2 regions of the Enterococcus gilvus ATCC BAA-350 genome follow, and region 2 is predicted to be linked to the other one. Evidence: riboswitches for the same ligand, from Rfam matches in the RefSeq annotation. Region 2 holds a riboswitch; the other holds the start of a gene.

Region 1 (7,342 bases), 180 kb from region 2:
CAACCATTTCCTGATCGGTCACGATCCGTTCACCAATGATCACCTCTGCCTCAGGCAAGTTCGGCGTCACGATCGTCGCCAGCGGCAATAATTGTTCATTGATCGTTTTTACCGCATCGCTTTGCAGCAAATGATGGCCGCCTTTTGCCACCATCACCGGGTCAACGATCAAGGGACCAAAATCGACTTGCTTCAGTTTTTTTACGACGGTCTCCACCCGTTCCACATCCGCTAACATCCCTGTCTTCGCGGCACCGATCGCAAAATCTGCCGCCAATGAATCAAATTGATCTTCGATAAACGCACTTGGGATCGCCATGCTGTTTTGTACGCCATACGTATTTTGCGCGGTCAGAGCCACGAAGATGCTCATCCCGAAGGCGTTGCGGGCTTGAAAGGTTTTAAGGTCTGCCTGCACGCCTGCGCCGCCGCCAGAATCCGAACCGGCGATCGTTACGACTTGCGGTGTTGCATTGATCATTTTTCTTCCTCCAATACATCCGTGATTTTTTGTTTCAGACGACGGACTTTCTGTCCGACAGCCTCCGCTAACATAATGTCGCTTACGATGGAGACGCCCGCGACCCCTGTTCCGCCAACAGCCGCCAAATTGCCTTCCTTGATCCCGCCGATCGCCACACTTGGGATCGTCGTTGCGTCATTGATCGCTTTCACTGTTTCCAATCCCGTCAGCGGCGTCTCCTTGGTCTTCGTTGGAAAAATCGCCCCGATCCCTAAATAATCTGCGCCTGCCTGTTCCGCCTCCACTCCCCGCGCCACCGTCTTCGCTGAAACACCTAAGATTTTTTCCGGACCGATCAGCGATCGAACGACCGCCACCGGCAGCTCGTCATCTCCGATGTGTACCCCCGCTGCGTCAACGGCTAGACAAATATCCACCCGATCGTTGATGATCAACGGAACCTGATACGCGTCGGTGATTGCTTTGACCTTTAACGCCAGGTCATAAAATGCCCCCGTCAGCAACTCCTTCTCCCGCAATTGAACAAGAGTCACGCCATTCTTACAGGCCTCTTCCACCACCGCTAAAAATTTCGTGTCGCTGAAATCATAATGCCCAGTCACCAAGTACAACGTTAGATCCATTGCTTTTCCCATCCTTTGATCTCCCTCCACCATTCTTTTTCCATTTGTAATGAAAGCTGGTTCAGTGTTTCCTGTCGAAAAGCAGCTAAGCCCTTCCCATCGGCTGCCTGCTCTCCGCAAAGATTGAAGTAACTGACCGCTGCGATGACGGCTTCAGGCGTGTCCACACCGCTTCCCAACAAAGCCGCGATCAACGCCCCCACCACGTCCCCCGTGCCCGTAAACCGATCCAGTTCAGGGACTCCGTTCGTCAACCGCCACGTTCGTTGTTGATCCACGAGAATGTCTTGACTACCAGTCGCCAAGAAAGTGGTTTGCGGGTACGCTTTCGTCGCTCGCTGCAACGCTTCGACCAATTCTTCTAACGCTTCTTCTCCTTGATCCAGCGCGCTGCCATCCACTCCGCGGGCATGGCTTGGAAGCTGGCAAAAGTTTCGCAGCTCCGAAATATTGCCCTTTACGACCGTTGGGTTTTCTGCAACTAGCTGCTGCCCGACACCATTCCGCAGCTCGCTGATGCCAAAGCCCACAAGGTCCACGACGGTCGGTTTTTCCTGCTTTCTTGCACTTGCCGCTGCCGCCGTCAGACTTGCTGCGCGCTGCTCCGACAAATGTCCTATGTTCAGCAGCAGACTGTCCGTCTGCTGAAACAAGGCGTCAAACTCTCTTGGATCAGCCGCCATGATCGGTTTCGCTCCCACATAAAGCAGCGCATTCGCCACCGTCTCACAGGTGACCTCATTGGTAATACAATGGACTAACGGAGCACGCTTCAAAGGAAATACGTTTGAGACTTTTCGTTTGATCATCCAATCATCCTTTCATTGGCAAATAACCGCTGCCACCGTTTGAAAATCGTTGTCTCCTTTAACTTCACCAGTACAACAAAGGCGATCGCAGCGCCGATCACCGTCGCGCCTAAAAACCTCGGCGTGTAGATCAGCCAGTACAAGTCGCTCTGACTGCCCGTGAAACAGACCATTACGGGATACGACAGCAGCGAGCCTATGATTCCGGTGCCAACTATTTCCCCCAGCATCGACCAATACACCTTTTTTCCGAAACGATAAAACACCCCAGCAAAGAACGCCCCAAATACCGCCCCTGTCAGCGCTAAAGGGGGAATCCCCAACAGCGTCATGCGAATCAATCCGCATACCAGCGCCATCATAGTGCCATAAAAGGGTCCCAATAAAACACCCGCGAGGATGTTCATCACACTGGACATCGGCGCCATGCCCTCGATCCGCATCAACGGTGATAAGACGACATCTAGTGCGATCATCAATGCTAAAAGCGTCAATTTATGGATTTTATTTTTTTCCACGGCAAATACCCTCCTTTTTTCAAGAAACAAAAGGAGGGTGTACAAAAAGACAGAAAAACCCAACCAAAAGAAAATGGTCGGGTGCACGTCGTAAATTCGCTACATTTCCCTGCGACAGTCTTAACTGCATCAGGTTCCATGGGTATAATCTCAGCAATACAGCACCCCAAATGTTTCTCTTCAATTGGTTAGAGTATAACATACTTTTTTTAAAGCAACTAGCTTATAATGGAAAGGAAGCCTTCGAGCACGTCGAAGCGACGCTTATAGCCAACGAAAAAAGAAAGGAGACGCCTATGTCGAAACCCGATTTTTCTGCGATCCATCACGTGGCGATCATTGTGTCCGATTATCAAAAAGCCCGCCATTTTTACGTCGATATTCTCGGTCTGCCGATCCTGCGGGAACATTACCGGCCTGAACGGCACGACTACAAGCTGGATCTGCAATTGAAGGACGCGGAATTGGAGCTTTTTGCTGTCCAAGATCCGCCGAACCGCCCAAGCTTCCCAGAAGCGGCCGGCTTGCGTCATCTTGCCTTCAAAACCGAGGACATCGAAGCGACAGTGGCCTATTTGGCTAGTGAAGGGGTCGTCTGCGAACCGTTGCGCACCGATGATTTCACTGGCGAGAAAATGACCTTCTTCTTTGATCCTGACGGTCTGCCGCTAGAATTGCATGAATAAAAAAGAGGTGCCGCTGCATACGGGCACCTCTTTTTTACGCGTTCTCCACTGGGTATTTGATCGCGTTTTTCTTTAATTTTTCGCTGATGATCTCGTCAATATCAAAGTCTAGATTGTCCGCCATCATATAAGAATAGATCAGCACATCTGCCAATTCCTCTTTCAGCCGCTCAGTTTGGGTCCGGGCTTCTTCAGAATCCTTCCATTGAAACAGCTCCAATAATTCGGCTGCTTCTAAGCAGATAGACAGCGCGAGATCCTTTTCATTATGGAACGGGCGCCAATTGCGATCATCGCGAAATTGATTGATTTTCTCCATACTGTTCATAGTCGACCTTCTTTCGCTTCTATTCTATCACAGAAAGAAGGCTTCGTTTTTCCTCCAGCTCGGTGATCATCTCCTGTATCCACCGCGTACTCTGCCTTGTTAAAAAGGGATCGATCACTACCACTGGATAGTCCTGGGGCAACCCTTCCGCCGAACCCGTCGTGATCAAACAATCATAATTTTTCAATTCATTGCGCAGCTGCGGGTTTCCCCCGGATAATGTTTCAAAATGCAGAATGATAAAATTTCCATATATAGCGTCTGAAATTTGCTTGGCCAAAAAGCTTTCCTCAGTTGGCGTTAGATCAGACAGCAGCAGCACCTGCAGCAACGGCTCTTGGTTCGCCAGCCATTCCATGCTTCGCTCTTCTGTCGTCACCAATAAGTATGTATAGTTCCGCAAAAAATCTTCTTCTTGATACATCTGGTATTTTTCCGTAAATCGCTGAACAAGTTCCTTTACCCGTTCCACGCCGCGACTATAAACCTTCGATACCTCTGTTAAAAACACCGTTCGATTGCGCCATAGCAAGCAAACATACTGACCTGCCGGATCATAAAGGTAAAATTCGTTCGACAAGACGGTCGCCAGATTGATCCGACTTTGCTTGTCCAAGCGGTACCCTAGCATTTTGTTGTACGCCCCCACCAATTCATAGTGACGACTGAATAATTGCTGATACTTTTCATTGTCTGACATTGCAAGCGCACGATGAGGACTGCTGAATACGACCGAATCCGAAAAGAGCAGCCACAGCCCGTCGCGAACCAGCTCCGGCGACAGCTCGACCTCCGCGCCCTCATGGACCGCCTGCTTCAAGTGCTGATAATACGGGCCTTTCGGCAACTCCAAGCCTTCTGTCCGCAAGTGATCGACCGGATACCGATGACCATTTTTGACCCGCCAGATACTGATATAGAAATTGTAGATCAAGCGCTTTTGAAAGACGTACTTTTCGTGGATCTGATTGATCGAAACAAATTCCTGTACGTACTGCTCGATCACGTGATAGTGCTTCGCAGGCAGCTTCGGCAGTGTGCTTTCAAACGCATCTTGCCGTTCACTGTAAAAGCGGTAATAAAAATTTCGGATCTCCCCTTCATTTCCCTCGACGCGCAAGGGTCGGTAGCACAATTCTATCCCCGCCTCTGACAACGCCTCTTCGATCTTTTTAAGATAACGCTGCGTGTTTGAGGAGCTAAGGTACAGCTTTTTCCCTAAAGCCGTGATATTTTCACATTCCTCATACAGCAATTCCTCGATGATCTGAAATTCAGGGCTCGTGTTCAAAATATTGGCATACAAATTTCCCAAACTGACTTTCTTGTCCACCTCTAGCCGATAAAGTCCCTTCGTTTTCGTAATCTGGAAACTGGGGTACTCCTCGTTGATCATCTCGATGTCATTCAACAAGATCGGCAGCGAACAATTCAATTCACTCAAAAGCTGATCACTCGACCACCCTTCCCGACGATAATAAAGCTGCTCCAGCAACGCCAATCGTCGTTTGTTGCTTGTCCCTAAAACCCCACGAAAATCCATGATCATTCTCCTCTCAAAAGAATGTCTTCACAAGTAAAATCCTGCGTTTCCCCTTATTGGATACTGCTTTAGACAGCCCGTTTAGGATTTTTACTCTTTTGCTAAAAAATTGGAATCCTCCTTTATTAATAGATTGATTCAAGGCTATTTTCTCAAAAATAGTCCGTTTTCCCAATATCAGAAAGAGAAAATACAAGAAATATTTTTGTGTTATTCACAAATAATAGTATAAAAAAACGATAAAAGCAATTTTCGGTCAAAATTATTCAAAATATATGATTTCAAAATGACCTTTTTCTGAACGCTGAAAAACGGGTGCCTAAACACCCGCTAAAACAGCAAAAAAGTAGATTAATATTCTTAAATTAATTGTATTTTCTATGAAAAATGAGCAATTACCAACCAACTTTCACCTTAAAAATCATTTTTTCTTCTTATCCATTTTTTTTCAAAAAACAAAAAAACAAGAACCGTTTCGCTCTTGTTTTTTCGTCTTTATTGGTTTTATGCGTGATTTATCTGGCGATACTTGATAAATGCCCCTGTCATCAATGCTGCTCCGATCACTAAAAAGGCAATGATCCCTGTTCCACCTGTTGAAGGCAAGAAGCCGCCTTTTGACACGTTGGCGATCGGCAAGGTCGCTGCATCGTCAAAGGACCCTTTCTCTACAATGAACTCCTTATCCGTCTCCAACAATTGGAAGCCTTTCGGTGCCTCGATCTCACGTAAATAGTAGGTACCAAACGCTAGACCCGACACTTGCAGATGTCCGCCATTTTCGGACGTATAGTGTGTCGCTGTCGCGAAATCTTCTGTTTCTCCAACTTCTGTCCAAATCATTTGGTCATTTTTATTCGTTAAATAGTAGTCTTTTCCATCTACTTTTTTGATAACAACGAATTTAGCGCCATCCAATCCTTGCTTCTCTTTTTCGGATTCATGCTTCATGAATTTCTTACCGCCAGTAACGACAGGCGGTACGGTTGTATGGTCGTCCGTTTCTGTTTGTCCATCATGGGTCAGCTCAACGGAGAAGTTATTATTGATGTCAACGTCGACAGGCGTTTTATCCGTAAAGGAGATCGCGTAATAAATATGCAGTGTCTTTCCGCCAAAGGGCTTCAGATACTCCGCTGTCTCCTTCGATGAAGCAAACTTGGCAGCATCTCCATCGCTTTTCGCGTCAGACAAATTCATATCGATCGTGAATCCTGCTTTTTCATTGTAAGGAGCCGCAGTGCTCGTATAGCTCGCTGTTCCGTGAGAGAGGAAGGCCGCTTTGATATCGTCTGTTTTATCCGCGATCGAGATTCGTTCGATCCCTTCAAATTTCACGCCATTTTGTGACACCTCATCCTTGAATTGCAATTTCGTGTAACGTGTCTGCAAACTGCCCTCTGAGTCAAGAATCTCACCAATTTGGCTCGGGATCGTAAAGCTCGCATGGTAGTAGATTTTTTTGCCTACTTCATAATCGTAGCGATCTTTTCCCGTCAGTTCCTTCCCGTCTTCGTCCACAAGCTCTTTGTCGATCTCACCTTTGATCTTGTTTTTTGGATACAAATGGATATCCGTATTCTCACCCGCTTCATCGACAACAGGTAATACTAAAATCAATGGTACCGCCGAAGCCGTCGCGCCTTTACTGTCGGTTTCTTCAAACAGGTAGACCTTGTACGTTCCCTCTGTTGTCCGCTTATCCAAATCAGCAAAAGTAGCCAAGCCCAATTCATCCGTAGTTTCAGAACCCTTTGATACAGCTGCGTCCTTGTTCAATTTAAAGTTCTTCATTAAATCCTTCACAGCCGCCTCGTATACGTCCTTCGACGCATTCGGCGCTACGAGTTTATTCAATTGTGTGTAAAAATCAGTGGTGATGTCCCACGCCTCAAAGGTGACTTCAGCCAGACCTTCGTATTGCTCAAATTCGGCCATTTCCTTCCCTGTATTCTCTACTGGATTCGTTGGGAATTGGTCCATTTTTTTCTTGTGAAGTGTGACATCCACTTTTTCTTCAGCAGCGGCCTGTACGGCGCCCCCAAACCCAAACACTCCGGCGATCAGCGGAAGCAGACACACGATCGCTGCGACAACCCGAACTATCTTCTTACTTTTCATTCATTTTTCCTCCTGTTTTTTTGTTTTTGATAAGCCAGACCACCGCCCCCAGCTAGAGCTAGCAAAATTCCGCTATACAGAAAATTACTAGGACGCTCATTTGTTTAAGGCAATGATGTTTTTGTTGATGGCTTATTCCCATGATTGGGTGATTCCTTGATCAGCTCTCCTGTCCCTGCGGTCGTTTGGTATTTTCCATACAGATACACCGTTGCCGTCGGATACTCTGT
Region 2 (7,342 bases):
TGCTCCACTATGCTTATTATCAGCGAGGCCTGCAGTATTTGATTTCTGTGGAGCTGTCTCTTACAAATTGGGAGGAGTCTGTTCTCAAAATGTTAAAGGAGATGCAGCTCTGTCATCAATTCTATTTGAATACTGTAAGGGCAAGACCGGAGATACTGACGAAAGAATTTAATGAGTTGGCCAAGCAGTTGTTTGTCCGCTTGTTCGATGAAGTCGATCAGGAAGGAGAGCTTTCACCTGCTGATAAAGAATTTTATGCTCGTTTTTTGGCTCACGGGTGTGGCGGGATTTTGATCGACTGGCTGCTGGCTGGAGCGGAGCAGCCGCCGATTACAGTCGCGGCACAATTGTTTCGTTTTGCTAAGGACATCGAGTTCTTTGCGTATCGACTCTATGAAAAAGACTGGAATGAGCGTTAGGCTCAGTCCAGTCCGTTGACGATATGAGTAATTGGTTCTTTTTTCGAAAGAGCGATCGCATTTTTTGCGACAATTTCTGCCATCTGGTCTCGTGCTTCTACACTGGCATTGCCAATATGAGGCGTTAAGACGACATTCGATAATTCCTTCAGCCCTTCAGTAACCTTCGGCTCAAATTCATAGACATCCAAAGCAGCTCCAGCGATTTGCTTGTCGTTTAATGCTTGTAGCAAGGCAGCTTCATCAATGAGCGGTCCGCGAGCGGCGTTGATCAAGAATGCGCTGTTCTTCATCTGTTTAAAGGTCTCGCTTGTTAAAAGATGGTGTGTTTCTTTCGTTAACGGTGCATGAAGCGTTAGAATATCTGCTTGGCGTATGACGTCCTCTTGTGAAGCGAACGTTGCCTGCAAGTCATTTTCTAGTTCAGGCGTTAAGGGGTGTCGTTGGCTATAGACGATTTTCATGCCAAAAGCAGTCATCATAGTAGCTAACGCTTGTCCGATTTGGCCCATTCCGATGATCCCTAATGTCTTGTCTTTTAATTCATGGCCCAAGAAGAAGAGAGGCGCCCACCCATCAAAACCTTTGTCGTGCATCAAACGGTCGCCCTCAACGATGCGGCGAGACAAGGCAATGATCAATCCGGCAGTCAGCTCAGCAGTTGCGTTAGTAGAGACGACAGGCGTATTTGTTACATAGATATTTTTTTCTTTTGCATAATCGGTATCGATATTGTTGAATCCTGCACCGAAGTTTGCGATCAATTTTAAGTTTGGAGCGGCATCTATGACGTCGCGATCAAGTTGTGTGGATAGCGGACAGATCAATACCTCACAATCGGCGACCTGTTGGATCAATTCTTTTTTAGTGATCAACCCAGTGCCTTCATAGACCTTATAATCAAGTGCTGCTTTTTTTAATAATGTTGTGCCAAGCTCAGGAAGTTTGGCGGAAAGATAAATTTTACTCATTTACGATCCCCCGTTTCATTTCTATAAATTGACTATAGCACAGGAGGAATGACATGAAAAAGATTCTATTTGTTTGTATGGGAAATATTTGCCGTTCGCCAATGGCAGAAGCAATTTTTCGAGACGCGCTTCAAAAAGAAGGAAACGGCACCTTCGAAGTTGACTCAGCAGCAACGAGCCGTTGGGAAGTGGGAAATCCGCCTCATCATGGAACACAGCAGCTATTGGCGGAGCACTCGATTTCCACCAAAGGAATGCGCGCACGTCAAGTGACGACGAATGATTTTTATACGGCGGATTATATTATAGGGATGGATCGAGAAAACGTCAGCGACCTTCAGACAATGGCGCCTGAAGGGACAAATGATAAGATCTATCTTTACTTGGATCGTGTCTCTGGATATGCAGGAAAAGATATTCCAGACCCTTGGTACACCGGGGATTTTGAAGAAACGTACCAATTGATTCAAAAAGGTTTAAATGAATGGTTAACTTTTTTTGAAATGGACTAGATTCCTTGTTTTTTCCTAGAAATTTAAGTAAAATCATACTACGTAATCATGCTCTTGATAGGAGGAAGCTGAATGACTAAAAACGAGAAACCTAAAAAGAATTTAATCAAGCTGTTTTCTAATTCATCGTATCGTTTCATCTCGGATTTTTTGAATGATTCTGCTGAAAAACGTGCGCAAGAGCAAGCAAATGAGAACATTTTTCTTAAACTAAAAATGGCGGCCTTACAAAATAGTTTAGTGGTCATTCAAGTGCAAGATGAAAAAGACGAAGAAAAATTTCAAACAATCTCTGGTTGGTTGCCTAAAGTGGTAACGAATGATTCGATTGTTATTCGAACACAGGACAATCAGTTAGTGATGTTGACGATCGATCGCATTAAAAAGGTGACGACGTTGTCCCCAAGCGGCGATCAAGAGAGCATTTCACGTTAAAAGTATTGTATACCTTTACGGGCATGCAGACATCTGATATACTTTGAGGGAACAAAAAAAGAATAATACTTTCACAAAGGGGAGCCTTCGGGCTGAGATTGAGATTACTCTAAACCCTGGTACCTGTTTCGGTTATTCGAGCGTAGGAATTGTGATGAAGTAAGATTATTACTTCTCCTTTGTGGACTGTATGTTCAAAAGGAGGAGTTTTTTTATGCATAACAAAACAAGAATAATGATTGAAGGAACGATTGTGGCGGCGTTGGCATTCATGCTGTCTCTGATCCCAACGACGATCGGCAGTAGTTTCACCCTATCGTTGGGGATGATCCCAATGACTCTGTTTGCCTTGCGTCGTGGAGTGAAGCCTGCGCTGCTGTCTGCATTTATTTGGGGAATCCTGCATTTTCCGGCAGGTGATGTGTATTTCTTAAGTGTTATTCAAGTGTTGATCGAATACCCGATCGCGTTTACGTTTGCTGGATTTGCGGGACTTTATGCCAAGAAGGTACAGCAAGCATTGCTGGCTGAAGATACAAAAGGGGCACGTAAAAATATTATTTTAGGTGCTTTCGCTGGAACGGGAGCGAGATTCTTTTGGCATTTTATCGCCGGTGTGGTTTTCTGGGGGAGTTATGCGTTATGGGGAATGAATCCTTGGATATTCTCGTTTATCATGAACGGGGTCAGCGGCTTAGTTACAGCTATCGTGACGGCGATTGTAGCAGTTCTAGTAGCGGAAAAAGTTCCGCAGCTGTATTTACCGAAAGATGGAATCTTGGTTCGCAAACAAAGTGAATAATAAAAAAGAAGCATTTGTCTGCCGGACAAATGCTTCTTTTATCTAAATGAGAAGACAGGATCATCATTTTCTACATCCAAGGACCACTGTTGTTTCGATGTGTCATAACTGATCTCTGCAATTTGTTGATCTTTTTTATAATTCTTAGGACTGCGCCGCCATCCCTTTTCATCAGATAAAAATATAGGGATTCGGTAGGTTTTATTTTTTAATTCAGATAAATTAAAGCAGAAAATGGCTCCTTCTTGCAAAATAGGGTACAATTCCTTCAATAGTTCCCCATCCAATGGGGCGACAGAAGAACCTTTACGGAAAAACGACCGGCGATCATTGACTTTTTCCAAAACGATCCGAGTTAACTTGCTAGCTAGGATGCGGTAAAATTCATCTAAATAGCGATAGTAGATACGCATGGTTTCATTGCCTAAGTTGAAATAGACAAAATTGTTTTGTAATTTATAAAAAAAGGGAGAATGCAGATGCGTCCGCATATGACCAAAATAAAGCAATTCAGAAATTTCTAATGGAGTGAGTTCTTTTAACATCGCAAGATCATTAAAATCGATCCATTTGGTTCCCTTTGAGTTAGTAAAGACTTTATTAGCGAAAAATTGCTGTACTTGTTCAGGGCTAGTGACGACCTTTAAACCTGTATGGGGTTCGTATTCTCCAGCTTCTGCAACGGGATCCAGCAATAACAAATGTTTTGGCTGATGAACGATTCCTTCAACAAAATCAGCGGGTGAAAAACCTTTTGAGAGAACAGCATTACTTGTGGAATCGATGTAAGCAAATAACGTATCTGGCACAAATTTTCACCCTTTCTAATAGTTGTCACAATCATTTTAACCCAATAATAAAAAAAAAGCTCGTATCTTTTATTTTAAAATTAGATTACAAACCCCTTAAAAACTGCAACACTATCGCACCTTTTTAACATTTAAAATGATTTTAATAAATAACGAATCCCTAATGCAATTATTTCTTTTTTTAATTTTTTTTGTAGTAAGTGAAAGTAGTATCACCGGTTCTAAAAGAGTATGATATGATTAGCGGGAGAATGCAGGAGGCTTGTGATGAAGAAAAAAAGAAATTGGATCCTTAATATTTTTCTTTTCTTATTACTTTTAGTAGGTTTGGCTTTGATTTTCAATAATCAGATCAAGTATTTTTTGATGCAGCATAATGGCGAACGTTATGCCGTGTCCCAACTCGATCAAGCTGAAATCGATAAAAATATGCAAAAAGAAGAGACGTTTGATTTTGATGCTGTACAGCCAGTCAGCACAGAAGCCGTGCTGCAAGCACAGTTGAGTAACAAGCGCTTGCCTGTGATCGGCGGGATTGCGATCCCTTCTGTAGAGATCAATCTGCCTATTTTTAAAGGCTTATCCAATGAAGTCCTCTTTTATGGTGCAGGAACCTTGTCTCCTGACCAAAAAATGGGCGAAGGAAATTATGCATTAGCCAGCCACCGTGCGGATCGGCCTGGCCTATTGTTTACACCACTTGATAGCATCAAAGAAGGCGATTTGATCTATCTAACCGATCTACACAATATTTATACCTACAAAACGACGTTGAAAGTCCGCGTGCAGCCGACAGAAGTAAAATATTTAGATGTGCATCCAGACAAACAACAAGTCACCTTGATTACTTGTGGCGAGATCGAGGGCGTTACACGGATTATTGTTCAAGGAGAGCTGACGGCGATCACACCGACAAAAAATGCGACAGATACGATGCTCAAAGCCTTTGAAATGGAACAACGAACATATTAAAAATAAAGCGTGGCAGAACAATCAGGTTCTGTTGCGCTTTTTGTTGCAGTAAAATTTCTGCTATACTGGACACAGACACTGAATGTATCAGTCACAACAGTAATCAAGGAGGCCTAGATGACGCTCAAAAGGATGTACGTTTCGGATCTATTAGCGAGTTGGAAAGTGTTCCAGCAATCACATTTGCTTTTTCCTTTCTATCCCTCTCACGGACAAGCGCGTTCAGAATTTTTTGCTGCTGTCAGACGCGGGGAAGGGTATTGGGTTCAGCGTGATTCTCAATGGCTGTTAATAGAGAAAGTCGATGCCGGAGAGACTTGGCGAATCACTAACTTGTTGATTTCAACTGAAATGGACTGGCAGACCGCTTTTCAATTATTAGAAACGACAGCCCGTCAAATGTTCAAACGATCCATACAATTGAAGCTTGAGGCAAACTTGGTTATTCAGCAATGGTTAGTGACGCAAGGGTATCATTTCAATGAAGGTATCTGGCAGAAAGAATTGGTCTATCATACAGGACTTGTCTTAGGTGGCGGCGGTGCGCGTGGTGCCTATCAAATCGGTGTTTGGAAAGCGCTATTGGAGAAAAACATTCAATTTGAAGTGATTACGGGTACGTCAGTCGGAGGGTTAAATGGCGCATTGATTGCCCAAGGGGACTATGATCAGGCCTTCTCTCTATGGAAAGAAATTGAAACGGACAAGGTTTTAGATATTACCTTTAAAGAGGTGGAGATACTGGATTTTTCCGCGCAGGTCGACCAATTGCGAACCTTTATTCGAACCTCTTTAAAACAAAAAGGACTCTCTTCCGAGCCGCTTAGAAGGTTGCTGGAGGAACGGTTGGATCCGAAAAAGATTCAGATGGGTTGCCCATTTTCTATCGTGACAACAAAAGTTCCGGCTTTTCAGGAAGTCATTGTTTCGTTGAATGATTGCCCCAAAGAAGAGATTATTGACTGGCTGCTAGCTTCTTCCGCCTTTTTCCCCATGATGGCAATGGCAAAATTAAAGGGTGAGTTCTATGTAGACGGGGGCTATCGCAACAATTTACCCGTGGATATCGCTTTGAGAGAGCCGATTACTGAGGTGATCATAGTAGATGTTCATGGTCCTGGACTAGATAGGAAATATCGGTTGTCAGACGGAATTGCTGAGCTATACTTGGCCAGTCCGTGGAGTTTGGGAGATTTATTATTGTTTCATAGTGATCGTTCGTCAGAAAATATTGATCTGGGCTATTTAGAGGCTAAACGAGCATTTGGAGAGTTGCAAGGCTATCGTTACTTTTTTGAGGACCGTGCTGATTTTGAAACGCTAACAAAAAACTTTTTACGCAGTGTTAAAAAAGCATTTCCAATTGACGCAGCGTCTCTTTATCCAGAACTGCAAAAATATTTTCGACAAAGTATCCCGGTAGAGATGCTAAGCTTAGCCTTCTTGGAATTCTTTGCCTATTGGGTAAAGGTACCACCAGTGAGAGTCTATACCCCGGAAGAATTTATCGAGATCCTCTTGCAGCAATTTGAGATGCCAGTCAAAGGGACGATCCCGTTCTCTGTCCAAGAGCAGATTGAAGATTTTATTGAGAATCATAATGTGTTTTCAGATTATTACCACGTGCTGCAACTGTATCAGAGAAAAGGCGCCTTTAAATCTTTTTATCACCGTTGGCCGATTCCGACGCTGCTAGCACTTTTTTTAAACTATATACGTGAAGGTTCTATTTAATCGTTTTTTACCTATAACAATAAGGAAAATACGGAATACATATAAATTTGGAGGAATTACAATGGCAGAATTTAATTATGAGATCGTGGAAGAAATCGCTGTGCTGTCGGAAAATCCGAAGGGCTGGCGCAAAGAGCTGAACTTAGTGAGCTGGAATGAACGCCCGCCAAAATTTGATTTGCGTGATTGGGCGCCTGACCATGAGAAAATGGGAAAAGGTGTTACATTAAGCAATGAAGAATTTGCTATTTTGAAAGAGACGCTCGCAAATATGTAGCGAAGGAAAGGAAAAAAGCGCATGAAAAGTATGACTGGATACGGACAAGCGGCTAAAACGAACGAAGCCTATGAGTTAACGATTGAGTTAAAAAGTGTCAACAATCGCTTCTTAGATTTGCAGATTCGGATGCCCAAAGAATTGAATCCCTTTGAAGCGTTGATCCGCAAAGCCGCAAAAGAGAAAATTCAACGTGGTCGGGTGGATGTATTCATTAACATGGCTCCCCTAAAAAGCGGCAATAAGAAAGTTTCAGTAAACTGGGAACTGCTAAACCAATTAGTTACTGAGCTTCAAATAGGTGGAAAAGAACATTTTGGTGTTGTCGATTTTCCAGTAGAGCAGGTGCTGGTGAAGGCGATGGAACAATCCGATTTTGTGACCTTGGTAGATCAGCCGACGGAAAAAGAC

Evidence for each region. Region 2 has a riboswitch for thiamine pyrophosphate ahead of thiT (energy-coupled thiamine transporter ThiT). Riboswitches for the same ligand answer to the same signal wherever they lie in the genome.
Region 1: it holds a riboswitch for thiamine pyrophosphate, as region 2 does, so the genes downstream of both, thiW (energy coupling factor transporter S component ThiW) here and thiT (energy-coupled thiamine transporter ThiT) in region 2, are expected to answer to the same signal.

What each region holds. Positions count from the first base shown of each region.
Region 1 covers NZ_ASWH01000001.1:2,973,116-2,980,457, forward strand. Annotated here, with positions in the region: gene thiD (bifunctional hydroxymethylpyrimidine kinase/phosphomethylpyrimidine kinase) at 1-481, opposite strand, end outside; gene thiE (thiamine phosphate synthase) at 478-1,119, opposite strand; gene thiM (hydroxyethylthiazole kinase) at 1,098-1,916, opposite strand; gene thiW (energy coupling factor transporter S component ThiW) at 1,913-2,392, opposite strand; TPP riboswitch at 2,524-2,613, opposite strand; gene gloA2 (SMU1112c/YaeR family gloxylase I-like metalloprotein) at 2,731-3,120, shown strand; gene I592_RS14770 (nucleotide pyrophosphohydrolase) at 3,155-3,448, opposite strand; gene I592_RS14775 (AcpB/EbpR/MafR family transcriptional regulator) at 3,468-4,991, opposite strand; gene I592_RS14780 (SpaH/EbpB family LPXTG-anchored major pilin) at 5,496-7,112, opposite strand; gene I592_RS14785 (pilin N-terminal domain-containing protein) at 7,217-7,342, opposite strand, start outside.
Region 2 covers NZ_ASWH01000001.1:2,796,447-2,803,788, reverse strand. Annotated here, with positions in the region: gene I592_RS13895 (TetR/AcrR family transcriptional regulator) at 1-419, shown strand, start outside; gene I592_RS13890 (2-hydroxyacid dehydrogenase family protein) at 422-1,390, opposite strand; gene I592_RS13885 (low molecular weight protein-tyrosine-phosphatase) at 1,444-1,902, shown strand; gene I592_RS13880 (hypothetical protein) at 1,975-2,337, shown strand; TPP riboswitch at 2,405-2,503, shown strand; gene thiT (energy-coupled thiamine transporter ThiT) at 2,552-3,139, shown strand; gene I592_RS13870 (hypothetical protein) at 3,178-3,948, opposite strand; gene I592_RS13865 (class A sortase) at 4,216-4,920, shown strand; gene I592_RS13860 (patatin-like phospholipase family protein) at 5,038-6,654, shown strand; gene I592_RS13855 (YdbC family protein) at 6,716-6,931, shown strand; gene I592_RS13850 (YicC/YloC family endoribonuclease) at 6,953-7,342, shown strand, end outside.